Regions from separate parts of the Streptomyces sp. NBC_01190 genome, predicted to be linked through region 2. Evidence: riboswitches for the same ligand, from Rfam matches in the RefSeq annotation. Region 2 holds a riboswitch; the other holds the start of a gene.
The links. Region 2 has a riboswitch for cobalamin ahead of OG519_RS07000 (cobalamin biosynthesis protein). Riboswitches for the same ligand answer to the same signal wherever they lie in the genome.
Positions count from the first base shown of each region.

Region 1 (7,163 bases), 1.5 Mb from region 2:
CAAACCTCCCGCGGACCTCGCGCGGACCTCGCGCCGCCGAGCATAGGTCAGCGGTCGGCGGAAGACCCGCATCCGCACCAATCCTCCGCAAGCCTCAGCCACCGGCCCGTCACCAGGTCATGGCACCGGGATGGCACCGCCGCGGCACCCGGCGGGGGGACGATCATCGTAGGGGCGGATGCGGAGACCGTAAACGGGGGACCGTCACGGGGGCGGTCCGCGTCGCGTCGCCGGCAGGGCGAGGTGACACGGCCCGGTCGGCCGCATCCGCCTCCCCAATCGTTGTTTCTTCGGGTTCCTTCCCCGTCCTTCGGGTTCCTGCGCCGTCCTTCGGCCTTCGCGGCGTCCGCTCGGCGCACCGGCCCCGCCCCGCCGCCCGTCCCGCTCCGTCACCTCCGTCCCGCCCCACGCCCGGTCGCTGTATCGGTTCAGTGGCGGCTGCGCCCACGGCTCAAGATCCCCCTTCCACAGCGCACGCAGGCTGCTTTACCGTTTAACCACCACCGCGCCCCGAGTTCCGGGCCGCGGCAAGGGACAGCAGCCGAGGAGCGGAAATGAAGGACGTCACGCCGGTCACCGACGGCTGGAGGCTCCGGCTTCCGGAGCGCCTTTCCGGGACCGGCGAGGTGCCCGCCGTCGTGCCCGGTTGTGTGCACACCGACCTGATGGCGGCCGGCCTGCTCGCCGACCCGTTCCTCGACCGCAACGAGACCGAGGCCGCTTGGGTCGGCCGCGCCGACTGGACGTACGAGACCCTGCTCCCGCCCCGCGACACCCGCCATGAGCGCACCCACCTGGTCTTCGACGGGCTCGACACGGTCGCCGAGATACGGCTCGGCGACACCCGGCTCGGTGCCACCCGCAATATGCACCGCGGTTACCGATTCGACGTCACCGGGCGGTACGGCAGCGCGGAAACGCCGCTCACCGTCGCCTTCACCTCCGCCTACACCGAGGCGGAACGGGTCCGCGCGCTCGTCGGCGACCGGCCCAACGCGTATCCCGAGCCCTTCCAGTACATCCGCAAGATGGCCTGTTCCTTCGGCTGGGACTGGGGGCCGACCCTGGTCACCGCCGGCATCTGGAAGCCGGTCAGGATCGAGCACTGGTCCACCGCCCGGCTGGCCCGGGTCACCCCGCTGGTCACCGTGGCCGACGGCATCGGCCGCGTCGAGGTCCGCCTGGCGATCGAGCGGACCACCGCCGGCGCCGACCGCCCGCTGACCGTGCGGCTGCGGGTGGGGGAGACCCGCGTGGAGGCCGAGGTGCCGGCCGGCGCCGACCGGGCCGTCGTGACCGCCGAGGTCCCCGACCCCGCCCTGTGGTGGCCCCGCGGCTACGGCGAACAGCCGCTGTACGACTGCGAGATCATCCTGCTCGACGCCTCCGGCGAACTCGACCGCGATCACCACCGCGTCGGTTTCCGCGATGTCGTCCTCGACACGTCCCCGGACGAGCAGGGCAGCGCCTTCACCCTCGTTGTCAACGGCACCCCCGTCTTCGCCCGCGGCGTCAACTGGATCCCCGACGACGTGCTGCCCACCCGCGTCGACGCCGCCCGCTACCGCCGCCGCCTCACCCAGGCCGCCGCGGCCGGCGTCGACCTGATCAGGGTCTGGGGTGGCGGCCTCTACGAGAGCGACGCCTTCTACGCCGTCTGCGACGAACTCGGGCTGCTGGTCTGGCAGGACTTCCCGTTCGCCTGCGCCGCCTACCCGGAGGAGCAGCCGCTGCGCGGCGAGATCGAGGCCGAGGCACGGGAGAACGTGGCCCGGCTCACCCCGCACCCCAGCCTCGTCCTCTGGAACGGCAACAACGAGAACCTCTGGGGCTTCCGCGACTGGGAGTGGGAGCAGGACCTGGCCGGTGACTCCTGGGGCGAGGGCTACTACCTCGGCCTGCTGCCCAGGGTGGTCGCCGAGACCGACCCGACGCGGCCCTACTGGGCCGGCAGCCCCTGGTCCGGGTCCTGGGACCACCACCCCAACGACCCCGGCCACGGCACCGCCCACTCCTGGGACGTCTGGAACCGCACCGACTACACCGACTACCTGGACAGCGTGCCCCGCTTCGTCGCCGAGTTCGGCTGGCAGGCACCACCGGCATACGCGACGGCCCGCCGCGCGCTGAGTGACGAGCCGCTCGCCCCCGACTCGCCAGGCATGCTCCACCACCAGAAGGCCGGGGACGGCAACGGCAAGCTCGCCCGTGGCCTGGCCCGCCACTTCCCGGTCCCGGCGGACTTCGACACCTGGCACTACCTCACCCAGGTCAACCAGGCCCGCGCCATCGCCACCGGCATCGAGCACTGGCGCTCGCACTGGCCGGCCTGCGCCGGCACCGTCGTCTGGCAGCTCAACGACTGCTGGCCGGTGACCTCCTGGGCCGCGATCGACGGCGACGGGCGGGAGAAGCCGCTCTACCACGAGCTGAAGCGGCTCTACGCCGACCGGCTCGTGACGGTGCGGCGGCACGCCGTTGATGGCGAAGGACCCGACAGAACGGATGGAATAGACGGAGGGGAGGGGTCGGGGGGATCGGACGGGCTCGCCGTGGCGCTGATCAACCAGACCGCGCGGGACTGGCCGGGCACAGCCGTCCTGCGCAGAGTCGCGGTGGACGGGGCGGTGCTCGCCGAGGCGCGGCTGCCGTTCACCGCGGCCGCCCGCGCCGTCGCCACCGTCCCCGTACCGCGGGAGCTGTGCCCGCCGCCCAGCAGCGACAAGGAACTGCTGACCGTCGAGGCGGACGGGCTGCGCGCGCTGTGGTTCGCGGCCCGCGACAAGGACTTCGCCTATCCGGCGCCGCGCTGGGACGTCGCGGTGGCCGCCGCCCACACCACCGCCTCCGCCACCGCGGCCGCCGACGACGGGGACACCGATGGCGCCGCGGTCACCGTCACCGTCACCGCCCGCACCCTGCTGCGGGACCTGCTGCTCCAAGCCGACCGGCTCGCTCCGACCGCCACCGCGGACCGGGGCCTGACCACGCTGCTGCCGGGGGAGAGCGTGACGATCACGGTACGCGGCTGGGAGCGGCCGACCGCGGCGGCCGCGGTGGCGGCCCTCTTCTGCGTCAACTCGGCGGTCCGGCCGGCCCAACCTGATCCCGGCCGCTGACCGGGGTGGGGTAGGTTGGTGGCTCGCGCCGAACCGGGCGCGGAGACGAGCTGAGGAGGTGGGACCGATTACCGCCAGTTCAGGACGGGTGTTCCCGCCGTACGGCCGCGCGGCCTGACGATCAGCCGCCACGCGGTACCGGGAGACGCCCGCAGGCTTCCCGAAAGGCTCCGATGCAGGACCTCCCCGTGACAGCGACCGCCTCTACGGCCAACGCTCCGGCGCCCGCGGCGTCGGCCCCCGTGCCCCCGCCGCCCCTGTCGCCCGCGCCAGTTGCGCCGCCCACGTCCCTTGTACCACTTGCACCTCCTACTTTGGCTTCCGTGGTCGGCCGGCTGCGGGCGGCCGGCTGCGTCTTCGCCGAGGACGAGGCGCGGCTGCTGCTCGCCGAGGCCGCCGATCCCGACCGGCTGCGGGACATGGTGGAACGGCGGGCCGGCGGCCTGCCGCTCGAACACGTCCTCGGCTGGGCCGAGTTCGGCTCGCTGCGGATCGCGGTCGACCCCGGGGTCTTCGTCCCCCGCCGCCGCAGCGAGTTCCTGCTCGGCGTGGCCGTCGCCCTCGCCGAGCCCGGCGCGCTGGTGGTCGACCTGTGCTGCGGCTCCGGCGCGCTCGGTGTCGCGCTGGCCGCGGCCGTGGACGGCGTGGAGTTGCACGCCGCCGACCTCGACCCGGCCGCGGTGGTCTGCGCCCGCCGCAATGTGCTGCCGATCGGCGGCCAGGTCCACCACGGTGACCTCTTCACCCCCCTGCCCGACCGGCTGCGCGGCCGGGTGGCCGTACTCGCCGCCAACGTCCCCTACGTGCCGAGCGATTCGGTCGCCCTGCTGCCGCCGGAGGCACGCGACCACGAGGCGCGCATGGCCCTCGACGGGGGTCCCGACGGCCTTGACGTGCTGCGCCGGGTCGCCGCCGAGGCCCGCGACTGGCTCACCCCCGGCGGCGCCCTGGTCTTCGAGACCGGCGAAGCCCAGGCCGCGCGAGCCGTCGAGATCGTCCGCGCGGGCGGTCTCGAACCGCGGCTCGCCACCGACGAGGAGCTGTACGCGACCGTGGTGGTCGGCACCCGGCCGCTCAACTGACCCCGCGGACCCGGCTCCACCCCTGCGACCAGGGACATCTTCCCTTGTCGCCAAGGCGATCCGATTGACGCGCAGTGGAAGGGGCGCCTACCCTCTGGGTGTAGTGATGATGTGGGGAAGCTGGTGGGAATCCAGCACGGTCGCGCCACTGTGAGCCCGCCGCCGACAGACGGCAGGGGAGTCAGACACCCACCCATCACGACGCCCATGAACAGGGACGCACGATCCCCCAAGGAGGGCCCACCGTGAGCAGCGTTTCCTCTCCCCGTCCGGCCGCGACACCGGTTGTCCTGCCGGTCTCCAAAGCCGTGGTCTGGCTCGTCGGCACCGCGCTCGTAGCGCTCGCCGCCTACTACTTCATCGGCGTGGACCAAGGCGCCGTCTCCGTGTTCGGCAACGACACGCACATCCACGAGTTCGTGCACGACGCCCGCCACTTCCTCGGCTTCCCCTGCCACTGACGCGCGGCGCCAACCGGACACGGAAAGAACAATGGAAAAGAAGCTGATACTGCGCGGTCTGTTGGCCGGCGCAGTCGGTGGCCTGCTCACCTTCCTCTTCGCCCGGATCTTCGCGGAGCCCTGGATCAGCAAGGCCATCGACTACGAGAGCGGTCGTGACGCGGCGCAGGCCGCGCTCGACAAGGCGGCCGGGGTGCCCGCGGAGGCGGCGGGCCCCGACATCTTCAGCCGCACCATCCAGGCCGACGTCGGTGTCGGCGTCGGCCTCATCGTCTTCGGGATGGCGATGGGCGCGCTCTTCGCCGTCGCCTACGCCGTCTGCCTCGGCCGGGTCGGCGGAGTCCGCCCGCGCGGGCTGTCGCTGCTCCTCGCGGGCGGCGGCTTCCTCGGCATCTATCTGGTGCCCTTCCTGAAGTACCCGGCCAACCCGCCGGCGATCGGGCACGAGGAGACCATCAAGGCCCGCAGCGGCCTGTACCTGATCATGGTGGTGTGCTCGGTGGCCTTCCTCGTCGGGGCCGCCTGGCTCGGCAAACGCCTCCAGCCGCGGTTCGGCAGCTGGAACGCCGTGCTGCTGGCGGGCGCCGCCTTCGTCGTCGCGACCGGCGTCGTGATGCTGCTGCTGCCGTCGCTCGGCCATCTCGCCTACAACAAGGAGAACTTCGGCAACCACAGCACCGAGACACCCCTGCCGCTGAAGGACCCCAAGGGCGACATCGTCTATCCGGGCTTCCCCGCCGACGTGCTCTTCTCCTTCCGCTTTTACTCGGTCCTCGCCCAACTGCTGCTCTGGTCGGTGATCGGACTGGTCTACGCGCCCCTCGCCGACCGGCTGCTGAACCCGCGCCCGGACACCTCCGCCACGCGGAAGCCGGCGCCGGTCCCCGCGTGAGCGCCGCCGGGCCGCAGCCCATCGCAGGTCCGCCGAGCGCGGTGATCGAGCAGATCGCCGCGCTCGGCGCCTTCTTCGCCTGGGAAGCCCGGCCGGCTCCGGGAACGGAACCGGCCCCCTCACCGTCCGACGCGCGGGACCTGGACTGGCAGCCCCTGTCCGCACCGCTGTTGGCCGCGCGGGTCGAGGCCGTACGGGAGTGGCTCGCCGCGGCGGGAGGGCAGCCGGCCGAGGCGGTCGAGACCCGCGTCGCCGCCTCGGTCGCGCACCTGGGACTGGCCGCCCGGCTGGTCTCGCCCGCGCTGGCCGCCGCGGTGCTCGCCCACCGCCCGCTTGTCTTCCCGCTGAGCGAGGTCCGCTGGCGGCCGGTGCTCGGCGGGCCCGTACCGCTGGCGCTGCCGGTGGGCGCGCTCGGTCCCGCGTGCCGGTCGGCCGAGGATCTCGCCGAACTGCTCGCGGCCCGGCTGATGGCCGGAGCGCTGGCGGAACTGGCCGCCGCGTTCGGCCCGTTCGGGGTCTCCCGGCACATCCTGCGCGGCAACACCGCCTCGGCGGTGGGCGGCGCGGCGGTGACACTCGCCGCGCGGCGGCCGGAACGGGCGACCAGCACCCGGGCGTTCGCCGGGCTGCTGCTGGGCCGCGCGCCGCTCGCCGGCGCGAGCAGCACCGAGGGCGGCGCGTTGCGCCGCCGTAGCTGCTGTCTGATCTACCGCGCCGCCCCCGGCCGCGACGGCCCGCTCTGCGGCGACTGCGCCCTCGCCCCGCGGTCCCCGGCGCGCGGTGTGCCAGACTCCGCCTCGTGAAGCGGATCTACGTCATAGGTATCGGCGCCGGCGACCCCGAGCAGCTCACCCTTCAGGCGGTGGGCGCCCTGGGCCGTACCGATGTGTTCTTCCTGCTCGACAAGGGGGAGGAGAAGGCCGATCTGGTGGGCCTGCGGGAGCTGATCCTCGACCGGCACGCCCGCCGGGACCACCGGGTGGTCGTCGCCCGCGACCCGGAACGCGACCGCACCGCCCCTTCGGCGTCGTACGCGCCCGCGGTGGACGACTGGCGGCGGCGCCGGGCCGATGTCTACCAGCGGCTGATCGCCGACGAACTGCCCGACGGTGCCCACGGCGCCTTCCTGGTCTGGGGTGACCCGGCCCTCTACGACAGCACGCTGGGCATCCTGGACGAGGTGCGCGCACGCGGCGGCCAGGACTTCGACTGGACCGTCGTACCCGGCATCAGCAGCGTCTCCACGCTCGCCGCCAAGCACCGCGTCGGCCTCAACCAGGTCGGGCGGCCGGTGCGGATCACCACCGGCCGCCGGCTCGCCGACGAGGGCCTGCCCGAGGGCGCCGACGACGTGGTGGTGATGCTCGACGCGCAGCAGGCCTTCGGCCGCTTCACCGGGCGGGATCTGCACATCTACTGGGGGGCGTACCTCGGCACCCCGGACGAGATCCTGCTCTCCGGCCCGCTGGACGAGGCACTGGCCGACCGGATCCGCGCCGCCCGGGCCGACGCCAGGACCCGCAAGGGCTGGATCATGGACACCTATCTGCTGCGCAGGACCGACGCGCGCTGATGCGGCGGGTCCTGATCCTCGGCGGCACCGCGGAGG
Region 1 is NZ_CP108580.1:186,745-193,907, reverse strand. Features, by position in the region: gene OG519_RS00865 (glycoside hydrolase family 2 protein) at 555-3,119, shown strand; gene OG519_RS00860 (putative protein N(5)-glutamine methyltransferase) at 3,443-4,201, shown strand; cobalamin riboswitch at 4,281-4,413, shown strand; gene OG519_RS00855 (CbtB-domain containing protein) at 4,447-4,662, shown strand; gene OG519_RS00850 (CbtA family protein) at 4,694-5,554, shown strand; gene OG519_RS00845 (hypothetical protein) at 5,551-6,357, shown strand; gene cobF (precorrin-6A synthase (deacetylating)) at 6,354-7,127, shown strand; gene OG519_RS00835 (cobalt-precorrin-6A reductase) at 7,127-7,163, shown strand, end outside.
Region 1: it holds a riboswitch for cobalamin, as region 2 does, so the genes downstream of both, OG519_RS00855 (CbtB-domain containing protein) here and OG519_RS07000 (cobalamin biosynthesis protein) in region 2, are expected to answer to the same signal.

Region 2 (7,163 bases):
GGCTTGTGTTTCAGGGCGGCGTGCCGGACCGCGATGCCCGCGACCCGGGCGGCCCGCTCCGGGTCGGCCACGTAGACCGGCACATCGCCCTCGCCGGTCTCCTTGAAGGAGAAGGGCACGGTGATCAGCCGCCCGTCGAACTCCGGGATCGCCACCTGCATCGCCGCGTCCATCGGGGACAGCGCGGCGTCCGACTCCTCCCACGCCTTGCGCGAGGAGGTCAGACACAGCCCCTGGAGGATCGGCACGTCCAGTTCGGCCAGCGCGCCGATGTCCCACGCCTCGTCGTCGCCCCCCGCACTCGCCTCCGACGCGACGGTGCCGCCGGCCGCCAGCACGGTGGTGACAATCGCGTCGGCCCCGCCCAGCAGGCCGTAGAGCTCCGGGTCACCTCCACGAAGGGATCCGCAATACACAGGAAGGGCATTGGCGCCCCTGGCCTCGATCGCCTCGCACAAGGTGTCCACGAAGGCCGTGTTGCCGGCGAGTTCGTGGGCGCGGTAGAAGAGGACGGCGACGGTCGGGCGGCCCTCCTGGTGGGCGTACGCGCCGTGCCGGCCGAACTCCGGCATGGCGTGCGGCGGTTCGAAGCCCTCGCCGCTCATCAGGACGGTGTCGGACAGGAAGCGGGCCAGCTCGGCCAGGTTGGCCGGGCCGCCGGCCACCAGATAGCGCAACGCCTCCGCCACGACCCCGGCCGGCACGGACGACAGCGCCATCAGTTCGGCGTCCGGCACCGTCTCACCGCCGAGCAGCACCGTCGGCACCCCCGACGCGGCGAGCACGTCGAGCCCCCGCTCCCAGGTCCGCCGTCCGCCGAGCAGCCGGACGACGGCCAGATCGGCGCCGTCCAGCAGCGCCGGGAGATCCGTCTCCGGGTCCACCCGGGACGGGTTGCCGATGCGGTAGCCGGCCCCTGCCGCGCGGGCCGCCAGCAGATCGGTGTCGGCGGTGGACAGCAGCAGAACGGTGGTCATGGTGCCCCCGGTGCGATGAAGGGTAGGCCGGCGGGCGCGCCGTCCTCGATGAGCCGCAGCAGCGCGGCGGTGTCCATGTGCTCCTCGACCAGATCGCCGAGACGGTCCAACTGCGCCTCGCGCAACGCCTCGAAGACGGTGTCGGGGGCAGGCACGAAGCGGCGCCCCGCGACGGCGGCCACCTCCCGCAGGAACGCCCGGCGGAAGCCGTCGCTCTCCAGCGAGCCGTGCCAGTGGGTGCCCCAGACCGGCCCGACCCGGCAGCCGTCGAGGAACTCCTCGTAGCCGCCGTGCAGTTCGGCCACCCCGTGGTGGATCTCGTAGCCCGCCACCGGCTCGCCGTAGGCGGCGCCCACCGGCCGGGCCAGGGTCTTCTCGGCGGCGAACCGCACCCGGACCGGCAGCAGACCGAGGCCCGGCACCGTACCCGCCCTCGACTCCACGTCGTCCTCGATGAGTTCACCGAGGATCTGGAAGCCGCCGCACACGCCGAGCACCGGCCGCCCGGCCGCGGCCCGCTCCTTGACGGCGTCGGCCAGGCCCCGGGCGGTGAGCCACTCCAGCGCCCTGACCGTGCCGCGGGTGCCGGGCAGCACCACCAGATCGGCGTCCGCCAGCTCCTCCGGACGGTCCACGAACCGTACGAGGACGCCGGGTTCGGCGGCGAGCGCGTCCACGTCGGTGAAGTTGGACATCAACGGCACGGCCACCACGGCGACCCGCAGGATGTCCGCGCCGAGCGGCGCGGCCACCGCCGACTCGCGTACGGCGCCGCGCATCGACACCCGCAGGCCGTCCTCCTCGTCGATGCCCAGACCGTGGCTGTAGGGCAGCACGCCGAGGGTCGGCCGGCCGGTGAGGCCGCGCAGCATGTCGAGGCCGGGCTGGAGCAGGGCCGGATCGCCGCGGAACTTGTTGACCACATAGCCGCAGACCAGGTCCTGGTCCGCGGGCGAGAGCAGCGCGGTGGTGCCGAAGAAGGAGGCGAAGACCCCGCCGCGGTCGATGTCGCCGACCACCAGGGTGGGCAGCCGGCCGCGGCGGGCCAGCGCCATGTTCACGATGTCGGTACGGCGCAGGTTGATCTCGGCCGGGCTGCCGGCGCCTTCGCAGATCACCGTGTCGTAGCGCGCGCCCAACTCCTCCAGGCACCCCACCACCGTGTCGAGCAACTCGCCCTGCCTGCCGCCGTGGTAGCCGCGCGCGCTCAACTCGCCCACCGGCTTGCCCAGCACGATCACCTGACTGCTCCGGTCGCTGCCCGGCTTCAGCAGCACGGGGTTCATCAGCGCCGACGGCTCCACCCTCGCGGCTTGGGCCTGCATCGCCTGGGCCCGGCCGATCTCGGCTCCCTCCCGGGTCACAAAGGAGTTCAGCGACATGTTCTGCCCCTTGAACGGGGCGACCCGCACCCCTCTTCGCACCAGGAACCGGCAGATCCCGGCGGTGACCACGCTCTTGCCGGCGTCGCTGGTGGTCCCGGCGATCAGCAGACCCTTCATCGGGCGGCTCCTTCCGGCCCCAGGGCCGACAGTGCGGTCGACACCGCGAGCGCGAGCGCGCCCACGCGGCGGGAGAGCCGGACGGCCCTGGCGATGTCCGCGACCGTCGGGGCGGGAAAGGACGCGCCGAGGACCGGGCGGTGTTCGACCCGGCCTTCGTAGGAGAGCGTGCCGCCGAGTCGGCGGCGCAGGGCCCCGGCGAAGGCGGCCTCGACGGGGCCCGCGTTGGGGCTCGGATGGAACCGGGCGTCCCGGCGCCAGGTGCGGAGCGCCGATCCGGGATGCGGTCCCGCCAGCACCGCGAGCGTCGCGGTGAGCCGGGCGCCGGGATAGCCGAGGACGTCGTCGAGCCGGGCCGAGGCCCAGCCGAAGCGGCGGAAGCGGGGGGACTTGTGGCCGACCATGGCGTCCAGGGTGTTGGCCGCGCGGAAGCCGACGAGCCCGGGCACCCCGCCGACCGCGCCCCACACCAGAGCGCCCACCACGGCGTCGGAGGTGTTCTCGGCGACCGACTCCACCACCGCCCGCGCGATGCCGTCCGCGTCCAGCGCCAGCGGGTCCCGGCCGCACAGCCGGGGGAGCAGCTCGCGGGCGCCGGCCAGGTCGCCCGCCTCCAGCGCCGCCGCGACCCCCGCCGCCTCCCGGGCCAGCGAAGTGCCGCCGAGCACCGACCAGGTGGCCAGCGCGGTCAGGGCGACCGACAGCGCGGCGCAGGACCGTACGGCGTTTTTCGCCAGCACCGCGGCGCCGACCGCCCCGCCGGCGCACAGGGTCGTGTACACCGCGCCGCTGCCCCGGTCGTCCCGCCACATCCGGCGCTCCAACGCGCCGGCCGCCCGCCCGAATCCGGCGACGGGATGGCCGCGGCGCGGATCACCGGCGAGCAGGTCGCCGAGGAAGCCGAGCACGGCACCGTACGCGAACACGCGATCGGCACGCACTCGCTCAGCCCGCCGTCGCGCTCCGCGCGGACCAGCCGTCGAGGCCTTCAGGTATCGGTGCGCGCGTGCCGGGCATGCGTTAGGTCCTCACTCAGGGTCCGCGCCCTGGCTCGACGTGACCGGCGGTGAGAGTCTCCTGGCTCCCGGATCGACGCGCTCCCCGCCTTCCAGCCGGCGGACCGGCCGTGACGTACGGGTCGGGAGCGCGCTCCCCGGTGACAGTGGCGGGACCGCGCCGGATTCGCACCGGACTTCCTCTCCTGCCGCCGTATGGCTCCCGGCAGTTCACCACGCCCGCCAAACCGCGTCAACTCGCCCTTGACCTGCGCGGACGGAGCGTGGCGGGGTCCACCCGCCGGCGCGGTGCCCCGGACCAGCCAACCGGGGTCACGCGACGATGAGTTGGATGCCGTAGCCGATCGCGGCCGCGCAGGCGGCGAAGCAGAGGCAGGCGCCGGCCCGGGGCAGGGCGGCGGTCGGCCGGGACAGGCCGACCACGCCGAGGGTGAAGATCCCCACCAGGCCCACGGTCGAAACCAGGGTGACGACGAGGACGGTGCCGAGGGCGTGCCAGTCGATGGTCATGAGGAGTCCTTGGCGGGGGAGTCAGGCGGTGGTGGGCGCGGAGTTGGCGGGGCCGGGAGCCGGGGCGGAGAGCGGAGCCGGGGTGGTGGCCGTGGGGGGTTTGACGGCCGTGGTCGGTTTGCCGGGCGGCGCCACCGGAGCGGCGGTCCGGCCGGTCGCCGCCTGGCCGGGAAGCCCGGTTGCCGAGAGGCGCGTGGCCCGGGTGTTGGCGGGCGTCTTCACCAGCGTCACCGGCGTCACCGGCGCCGGCTCGGGGTCGTTGACGTTGGCGTGGGTGACCGGCTCGCGCCGGGCCGCCGCCCGGACCGCCACGCAGGCGGCGAGGGCGAGAGCGGCGACCAGGCCGACTCCCCAGGCACCCCGGTCGGCGAGCAGCGCCGCGCCCGCCGCGACGAGTCCGGCGGCCGGCAGCGTCAGGCCCCAGCCCGCGGCCATCCGGCCCGCGGTGCTCCACCGCACCACCCCGCCGCGCCGCCCGATCCCGGCGCCCATCACCGCGCCCGAGCAGACCTGGGTGGTGGACAGCGCGAAGCCGAGGTGGGAGGAGGCGAGGATGGTGACGGCGGCGCCGGTCTGGGCGCTGAATCCCTGCGGCGGCTCGATGTCGGTGAGGCCCCGGCCCATGGTGCGGATGATCCGCCAGCCGCCCAGATACGTACCGAGCGCGATCGCGCTGCCGGCCGAGACGATCACCCACAACGGCGGGTCGGAGTGCGGGGCGATCGCGCCGCCGGTGATCAGCGCGAGGGTGATCACGCCCATCGTCTTCTGCGCGTCGTTGGTGCCGTGGGCCAGGGAGACCAGCGCCGCCGAGGCGATCTGCCCGGCCCGGTAGCCCTTGGCGGTCGCCGCCGGGTCCGCCCGCCGGCTCAGCCGGTAGGTGAGGCGGGTGGCGAGCGTCGCGGCGAGCCCCGCAACGACCGGCGCGGCCACCGCCGGGATCAGGACCTTCATGACGACCGCGTCACCGTTGACCCCGTGCGTGCCGACCGAGACGAGGGTCGCGCCGATCAGGCCGCCGAAGAGCGCGTGCGACGAGCTGGACGGCAGCCCGGCCAGCCAGGTGAGCAGATTCCACAGGATGGCGCCGACCAGGCCGGCGAAGATCACCTCGGGGCGGACGCCGGCGGATTCGTCGATGATGCCGCCCGAGATGGTCTTGGCCACCTCGACCGACAGGAAGGCGCCGAGCAGGTTGAGGACGGCGGACATGCCCACCGCCGTCCTGGGCCCCATGGCGCCGGTGGAGATGGTGGTGGCCATCGCGTTCGCGGTGTCGTGGAAGCCGTTGGTGAAGTCGAACACGAGCGCGGTGGCGATCACGATTCCGATCAGGAGCGTGATGTGTTCCATGGACCCAGGATTCGTTCGGTCGGGAAGGGGCGAGCCGACCGTACGGAGATCTGATGAACGGAAGGTGAACTGGGGTCGTCTTCGCGGTGCTGATATGAACGGGTTGTAAACGTGGAGGTAAGGCGGCCGGAACGGCAGCGGAACGGAGCCGGAACGGGGGTTGCGGATGTTGCTGCCCGACGCCGTTGGCCGGGTCGGCCGGGTCAGCCGGGTGGGTGGGCCCGGTGGATCGGCCGGGTCGCCGGGCGCCGGGTCAGTGGCCGGTGAGGCGGTCGGTGAGCCGCGCCAGCGGGTGGGTGGCGGCGCTCTGGCCGGTCGACTCGCGCCGGTCGGCCGCCCGGTAGGCCGCGTACACCCCGTGCACCGCCGCCCAGCGGAAGGGCTCCGGCTCCCAGCGCCGTACCCGGTGGCCCACCCAGGGCAGCCCGGTCAGCTCGGTCGGGCCGCCCTGCCCGGAGTCGAGCCGGACCAGGTCCCGCAGGGTGCGGGCGGCCAGATTGGCGGTGGCCACCCCGCTGCCGACATAGCCGCCGGCCCAGCCGAGCCCGGTGGTCCGGTCCAGATGGACGCTCGCGCACCAGTCCCTGGGAACCCCCAGTACGCCGGACCAGGCGTGGTCCACCGCGGCGTCGGCCGTCGCGGGGAAGAAGCGCACCAGGATCGCGCGGAGCGCGGCCACCGTAGCCGCCGAGGTGCTCCCGTCGTTGTCGGTACGGGAGCCGAAGCGGTACGGCACGCCCCGGCCGCCCAGCGCGATCCGGTCGTCGGCGGTCCGCTGGGCGTACATATAGGCGTGCGCCATGTCGCCCAGGGTCTCCCGGCCCTCCCAGCCGATCGCCGCCCACACCGCGGCGGGCAGCGGCTCGGTGGCGATCATCGAGGAGTTCATCGGCAGCCAGGTGCGGCGATGGCCCGGCAGCGCGGCGGTGAAGCCCTCGGTGCAGCGCAGGAGGTAAGGCGCGCGGACCGTGCCGTACGGCGTCACCGCCGCGTGGGGGCGGATTCGGTCCACCGGGGTGGACTCGTGGACGATCACGCCGAGCCGTTCCGCCGCCTCGGCCAGCCCCCGCACGAGCTTCGCCGGGTGCACACGGGCGCCGTGCGGTGTCCAGGTCCCGCCGAGGGTGCCGGCCACCCGGATCCGGTCCGCCGACTCCGCCGCGCCCAGCAGCAGGCGGTCCTTCTCGCCGAAGGCGGTCTCCGTCTCGTGATACGCCGTGAGCCGTGCCAACTGGGCGGGGGTGCGGGCCACTTCCAGTACGCCGCCGTGCTCGATGTCCGCCTCGACGCCCTCCTCGGCGGCCACCCGGACCACCTCGCCCACCGTGTCGTTCATCGCCCGCTGGAGGGCGACCGCGGCGTCGTGGCCGTGCAGGGCCGCGTAGCGGTCGCGGCCCGCGATGCCGTTGTAGAGCCAGCCGCCGTTGCGGCCGGAGGCGCCGTAGCCGCAGAAGCGGGCCTCCAGGACGACGATCCGCAGCGAGGGTGCCGCCTTCTTCAGGTAGTACGCCGTCCACAGCCCGGTGTAGCCGCCGCCGACGATCACCACATCGGCGTCCGTGTCGCCCGCCAGGGGTGCGCGCGGGACGGGGAGGCCGGTGGCCGCGTACCAGAAGGAGACGCCGCCGTTGACGGTGGGCATAGTCGCACCTGCGAATCCGTAGCGGGTTTGTGAGCTGGCCTGGCGGTATGTCCGGGGGGTGCGCCCGAGGGTCCGGCGCCCCGGGGCCCCGTGGCCGGGACGCTACTGCCGCGCCGGCCACCCGGGCAATGAGCCGACGCCTCGACCTTGGGGTCGGCGGTGC
Region 2 is NZ_CP108580.1:1,641,664-1,648,826, reverse strand. Features, by position in the region: gene cobN (cobaltochelatase subunit CobN) at 1-977, opposite strand, end outside; gene OG519_RS07005 (cobyric acid synthase) at 974-2,479, opposite strand; gene OG519_RS07000 (cobalamin biosynthesis protein) at 2,476-3,420, opposite strand; cobalamin riboswitch at 3,550-3,679, opposite strand; gene OG519_RS06995 (hypothetical protein) at 3,808-4,005, opposite strand; gene OG519_RS06990 (inorganic phosphate transporter) at 4,027-5,358, opposite strand; gene OG519_RS06985 (NAD(P)/FAD-dependent oxidoreductase) at 5,612-7,000, opposite strand.